2 regions of the Brachybacterium sp. p3-SID957 genome follow, and region 2 is predicted to be linked to the other one. Evidence: predicted binding sites of a transcription regulator. Region 2 holds the regulator's gene; the other holds the start of a gene.
The links. Region 2 encodes LexA, which represses DNA repair genes until DNA is damaged. Its sites were predicted from a motif close to TCGAACANNTGTTCGA; they were not measured.

Region 1 (3,407 bases), on a different contig from region 2:
GCGCTTCGCGCGGGTCCATCGTGCGGTGACGTCCACGGGGGAGCACGTCGTGGCCAAGGTGACCGATACCCGGGCAGAGGCGATGGCCCGGTGGACGCGAGCCCTCGCAGATGCAGGGGTCACTGTGGTGAGCGCGGTGGCCGGGCCCCTCGAGCTGGATGGCAACCAGTGGGTGCTCTACCCGTTCATCGACGGGGAGTCCTACACCGCGACCACCGAGCAGATCCGATCCGCCGGTGACCTGCTGGGACGCCTTCACGCGACGCAGGTGCCCACGGACGGCCTGCGCGCGTACTCCCATCCGGACACCGAGCGTGCCGATGTCGACTCCGATCTCGGCACCCTGCGCGATGTCGTCACCGCGCATCTGCCGTGCGAGGAGGCCGATGCCGCCCTGGCGGGTCTCACCGCCCTCGCCGATCGCTGGTGGGAGCACTCCTGGCCAGCTCTGAGGGCACGGGATGCCGAACTGCCGCGCACCGGGGTCAGCTCGGACTACAAGGCTTCCAACGTCGTCTTCACCCCGACCGGCCCGGTACTCGTGGATCCCGACAACGGCGGCGTGGAGCCTCGGCTGCTCGACCTGGCGATGGCGCTGGTGCTGTTCCACTGCGAGTGCCCTGGTGCACCGGCCCGGATGATGAACCACGAGGAATGGGAAGTGTTCGCCCGCTCATACGGCGAGCACGTGACGCTCACGCCGGCCGAGCACGAGCTGTGGTCGGCGGCCGTGGACCACATGTGGTGGGAGGAGGGTACCTGGGTGCTCGAGGACAACGATGAACAGGCCTGGGCGGATCCGGTGCAGGGGGGCTACCTGCGGTCGTTGGCGCTGTGGGATCCGAGCGGGTACCGGCTTCCCTGACCCCGGCAGCCGGATCCGTCCTGCTGCGTTCTGCCCGGAACCCGCTGGGGCATGGTCATCCCCGGAGCGCGATCGCCCGGTCCGATGCTCCAGGACCCTCCCCATCATGCCTCCATCCACAGACGCAGCTGCGCTGTGTCGAATGTCGGAGGCGCTCGGTACTGTCATCCCTACCGAATAGATGCTCGAATCCACCGCGAGTTGAAATCCACTGCGAAGGTCGGATCCGCCGCGAGGGTCGAATCCACGTCGATCGAAGAGGGGGCGGCTGTGCACGGGACATCCACGAGCGCGGCGCACGAGTCGCCGCTGCTGAACGTCACCGCGTCGGCGAGCAAAGCAGTCAGAGCCCTGGTGGAGCTCGCCTGTGACTGCACAGGGCACGAAGCACCCGCTCCTGCGCTCGGCTCGGCCCCTCCCGATCACGCGCTGGTAGAGACCATCGGCCAGATCGAACGCATGAAGAACTCCTTGGATGCTGCTCAGAGCCGATTGGAAGTGCAGCTTCGCCATGTGCGGGTCCGAGCCGAACGCGAGGCCGGGCTCCCCGCGGCGAAGGCCGGCAGCGGCGTCGGGCACGAGGTCGGCCTGGCCCGTCGCATCTCCCCGGCTGCCGCCGGGAACCAGCTCAGCCTGCGTCGGGTGCTCGTGGAGTCGTTGCCACGTACCCTCGCGCTGCTGGAGGCCGGAGAGATCTCCGGCTGGGCGGCCGAGGAGGTCTCCCGGGCCGTCATCGTCCTGGACGACGACGAACGCGCCACCGTGGATGCCGAGATCGCTGCCCGCCTGCCGGAGCTCACCGCGCGGGGAGCCGGCCGGGTTGCCCGTGCAGTTGCTGATCGGCTGAACGCCAAGGCCGCTGTCGAGAGAGTGCGCCGCAACACTGCTCAGCGCACCGTCACCCAGCGCGCAGCGGGGGAGGGAATGATGCGCCTGACCGCGCTGCTTCCCACCCATGAGGGCGTTGCCACCTACGCGGCGCTGGCCCAGGCCGCGAGCGCAGCGAAAGCCACGGGCGATCAACGATCGCGCGGCGCCGTCATGACCGACACCCTCATGCAGAGGGTCACCGGCACCGCCGAGGGGGAGGTCGTCCCCGTCGAGATCCACCTGCTCATGACCGACACCGCACTCCTGGGGGACGGAGCCGACGTCGCCCTGATCGACGGACACCCCATCCCCGGCCCGGTGGCCCGGAACCTGGCCCTGACCGGCGCGCTGTTCCCCGAGACGCAGCTACGGGATCCCGATGCCGCGGGGGCCGCTCCCTCCGCGGCGCAGCATCGGCCCGCTCCAGGCGCAGCGCCTGCACCGGTGCGGTGGATCCGTCGTCTGTACGCGGATCCGGTCAGCGGTGACCTCACGGCCATCGACGCCCGTCGCCGGGTCTTTGCCGGCCAGGTACGCGCCTTCATCAGCGCACGCGATCAGCGCTGCCGCGGGCCGTGGTGCGATGCCCCGATACGCCACGTGCATCACGTGCACGGGTACGCTCGCGGTGGGGAGACCACCCCCGCCAACGGGGTCGGGACGTGCGAGCGGCTAAACCACGTAGCAGAGCTGCCCGGGTGGAGCACTCGGATCAGCGGCGAGGGAGGTGGCGGTGATCTGATCCTCACAGCACCCAGCGGGCACAGCTATCGGTCCCGTCCGCCGCGCCTGCGGGAGGAGCTGTGCGCTGAGCCATCGGTTTCCGGCGGTGCGGGGCACTCGGTGCCGCCCGATGAGGGGGCGATGGATCCATGGCAGCCCGAGGGCGCGGGGGAGCAGGACTTCCCCTATCCGCCATGGCAGGTGGTGGAGGAGTGGTTCGTCCCTGACTCCTGGATCCCGGTGGAGGACCTCGAGCCGTTCTGATCGGCCCCGATGGGAGACGTGGCGGCGGCGACGGGATCCGCGGTGCCCGCAGTGGAAAGCGCGATGAACGGTGGGATCACCGGAAGAACTGTGCGCTCACAGAAGCACCGGCACACCCGGCCGCGCGGTGAGCACGATCGGATCGCCGTCAGTCACGTACAGGGTGTGCTCGGCGTGGGCGCCGCGGGATCCGTCCGCCGAGCGCTGCGTCCAGCCGTCGACCTCGTCGACCACCAGCTCATGGGTGGTGGGCATCAGGAACGGCTCGACGGTGATCAGCTGCCCGGCCACCAGCTCGGCGCCACTGCCGGGCACGCCCTTGTTCGGCACGAAGGGCGCCTCGTGCATAGTCCGGCCCACGCCGTGCCCGCCGAACTGCTCGTTGATCGTGTAGCCCAGCCGTTGAGCCTCGTTCATCACCGCGTGGCCGATGTCGCCCACGGTGCTGCCGGCCCGCACCTGACGGATCCCCGCCCACATCACCGACTCGGTGTCGGCGATCAGACGGAGGTCCTCCTCCCGGGCCTCGCCCACCACGAAGGACACGCAGGAGTCGGCCACCCAGCCCTCCACCTCCACGGCGAAGTCCAGCGAGACCAGATCGCCGTCGGCCAGCACCTGGTCGCGGGGCCGGCCGTGCAGCACCCCGTCATTGACCGACGTGCAGATCACGTACCCGAACGGC
Region 2 (3,407 bases):
CCAACCTCCAGCAGATCATCGACGTGTGCACGCGGCTGCTGGCACCGGATCAGGACGACGTGGTCTCGGTCTCCCATTCCGAGGCCACCGGCCGGTCCAGCATCCAGGTGGCCCCGCTGAGCGTGGCCGGGGCGATGCGCGGTGCCGTCCTGGAGCACCGCACCGCGATCCTCACCTCCGCCACCCTCGCCCTGGGCGGGAGATTCGAACCTCCCGCGGGCGAGGTGGGGCTGGCACGCGCCGCCCGCACGGCGCCCGAGGAGATCCCGGCCCTGGAGGACCGCGGGGCGTGGGCCGGGCTGGACGTCGGCAGTCCCTTCGACTACCGCCGGCAGGGGATCCTGTACATCGCCCGGCACCTTCCGCCTCCCGGCAGGGAGGGCCCCTCGCTCGACATGCTGGACCACCTGACCGAACTGGTGGAGGCCTCCGCCGGCGGGGCGCTGTGCCTGTTCTCCTCCCGGCGCGGGGCGGAGCTCGCCGCAGAGCACGTACGGGCCCGGCTGGACCTCACCATCGGCGTGCAGGGGGAGGACTCCATCTCGAACCTGGTGCGGATCTTCCGCGAGGAGCAGGACTCCTGCCTGTTCGGGACGATCACCCTGTGGCAGGGGGTGGACGTGGTGGGGGACGCCTGCCGGCTGGTGACCATCGACCGGATCCCCTTCCCCCGCCCCGATGAGCCCCTCACCTCCGCCCGGCAGGAGCGGATCGCCTCACGCGGGGGCAACGGATTCATGTCGGTCTCGGCGCAGCATGCCGCGCTGCTGCTGGCACAGGGCTCCGGCCGCCTGATCCGCACCAAGGACGACCGGGGCATGGTCGCGGTGCTGGACCCCCGCCTGGCCACTGCCCGTTACGGGGGATTCCTGCGCGAGGCCATGCCACCGCTGTGGCCCACGAGCGACCCGCAGGTGGCGCTGGGCGCCCTGCGCCGCCTCGCCCAGACGGTCTGACCCGGCAGCAGCGCGCTCAGGCCGGCGCCTCCCGGTTCAGACGGCGCGCAGCACCGCCACCACCTTGCCGAGGATCTCGGCGTGATCGCCGAGGATCGGGGTGAAGGCAGGATTGTGCGGCATCAGCCACACGTGACCGTCGTGCTGGGCGAAGGTCTTCACAGTGGCCTCGCCGTCGAGCATCGCAGCCACGATCTCGCCCTTGTTCGCGACCGGCTGCTGGCGCACCACCACCCAGTCGCCGTCGCAGATCGCGGCGTCGATCATCGAATCGCCCACCACCTGCAGCAGGAACAGATCACCGTCGCCCACCAAGCGCGCCGGCAGGGGGAAGACGTCCTCCACCTGCTCCTCCGCCGTGATCGGCACGCCCGCCGCGATCCGGCCGACCAGTGGCACGGAGACGGCCTCGACCGATCGCGCGCTCTCCTCCTGGGCCGGGGCAGGGGCATCGTCCTCGCCGGGCATCACCACTTCCATCGCACGGGGACGCTTGGGGTCCCTGCGCAGGTAGCCCTTGCGCTCGAGCGCCTGCAGCTGATGGGACACGGAGGAGGAGGAGGTCAGCCCCACCGCATCGCCGATCTCCCGCATCGTGGGCGGGTAGCCGTGGGCCGAGATCGCGGCGGTGATGGTCTCCAGGATCCGGCGCTGGCGGCGGGTGAGGCTCGCGTGATCGCCCACAGGGGCGCTCTCGGGGCGGCGACTGGTGCTGGGCGACATCGGGCGGGCCTCCTGGCTTCGTTTGTCAGACCCTCACGGTTCCGTGGTCCTTGTCAGCCACAGTAGGCGGCGCGGAAGCGGATTCCAAACACATGTTCGATGTTTCCTCTTGCGTGTCGCGCCGATACCGGTCTACAGTCGCACACAGATTCGATCGAACAGGAGTTCGGAGATGCCCACCGATACCACCACGGTCCTGCCCTTCCCCCGCCGTGACAGCCGTGCGCAGCGCCCCGCTGATCGCTCGGGTGTTCGACTCGAGCTCACTTCGCGCGGCCGCGCACTGGTGACCGCCATCGCCTTCGTGCTCGGCCTTGTCGTCGCGGCCCTCGCGCTGCTGGTCTTCGACGTTCCCGCAGCGCTGGCGGGCGCGGGTCAGGAGCAGCACATCACAGTCACCGTCGAGGCCGGTGACACCCTGTGGGACCTCGCCGAGCAGCATGCTCCCGAAGGCGTGGGCCAGCAGGAGTACATCGCGCAGGTGCGCGCCATGAACCATCTGCCCACCGGTCGGGTCACCGCCGGTCAGCAGCTCGATCTGCCCGTCGGGGAGGGCGTGGAGCGCTGATCCGGGCCCGGCGGCGGGCTGCTCCCGGTAGTCTTGACGGGTGCACTGCCCGTTCTGCCGCCACCCCGACTCCCGGGTCGTGGACTCCCGCACGTCCGATGACGGGGCCACCATCCGCCGCCGCCGGCAGTGCCCCGAGTGCGGTCGGCGCTTCTCCACCGCCGAGACGGCGTCCCTGTCGGTCCTCAAGCGCTCCGGTGTGAGCGAGCCGTTCAGCCGCGCGAAGGTGATCTCGGGGGTGCGCAAGGCGTGCCAGGGCCGGCCCGTCAGCGATGATCAGCTGGCCATGCTCGCGCAGCGCGTCGAGGAGGACATCCGCTCCAGCGGCCAGGCCGAGATCGATGCGCATGACGTGGGCCTGGCGATCCTCCAGCCCCTGCAGGAGCTGGATCTGGTGGCCTACATGCGCTTCGCGAGCGTCTACCAGTCCTTCGACTCGCTGTCCGATTTCGAGGCTGCGATCACCCGTCTGCGCGAGGAGTCCGGCGGGCCCCACGAGGCCGCTCAGGACGGCTCCCACGGCCCGGTTCGCACCGAGTTGTGAATTGGTGCGAAGCACCCCTCATGTGTGCGTAAGATACTGCTCGTGCGCTCGCGCAGCGCACCCAGATCAGCGGTCGTGGAGGGGAAGCCACGGCCGCTGATCGCTTGTCCGCGCCCCTGCCTCCGCCGAGGCCTGTCCTGCCTCCGCCGGGGCTCGTTCCGTTGAGCTCCGGGGCTGACCCCGGCGCACACCGGTGCTCAGTCCCCGGACATCCCGTCGGGCAGAGGTCGGGCGTGCACCACACCCAGATGCTGGGTGGGGCGGGTCATCGCGACGTACAGGTCCCCGGCACCATGCCCCTCCACCAGTTCGGCAGGTTCGACCACCACCACGGCGTCGAACTCCAGGCCCTTGGCGTCCTGTGCCGTCATCACCGCGATCTCGTCGTCCACGCCCGAGGAGCCGGATCCCACCGGGGGCAGGCCCCCGATGCTGCGCAGCTGCTCGAGCACCGCGGTGAGCCGGTGCTCTGAGGAGATCACCGCGATCCGGCCGATGCTCGAGGCGTGCAGCTCGCGCACCTCGTGCGCGGCGGCCTCCGCCAGGTGGGCGTCGTCGGTGTGCTCGATCCGGGGATCGCGGTCCCCCTCCCGTACGGAGCTGACCTCCGTGATCG

Region 1: M3B01_RS12400 (HNH endonuclease signature motif containing protein) is a predicted target of LexA. The motif match lies at 1,039-1,054, and genes of this name have one in related genera.

The regions. Positions count from the first base shown of each region.
Region 1 covers NZ_JALXKT010000065.1:10,981-14,387, forward strand. Annotated here, with positions in the region: gene M3B01_RS12395 (phosphotransferase enzyme family protein) at 1-865, shown strand, start outside; gene M3B01_RS12400 (HNH endonuclease signature motif containing protein) at 1,136-2,722, shown strand; gene map (type I methionyl aminopeptidase) at 2,819-3,407, opposite strand, start outside.
Region 2 covers NZ_JALXKT010000020.1:37,929-41,335, forward strand. Annotated here, with positions in the region: gene M3B01_RS06290 (ATP-dependent DNA helicase) at 1-956, shown strand, start outside; gene lexA (transcriptional repressor LexA) at 993-1,679, opposite strand; gene M3B01_RS06300 (LysM peptidoglycan-binding domain-containing protein) at 1,852-2,247, shown strand; gene nrdR (transcriptional regulator NrdR) at 2,288-2,791, shown strand; gene M3B01_RS06310 (AAA family ATPase) at 2,989-3,407, opposite strand, start outside.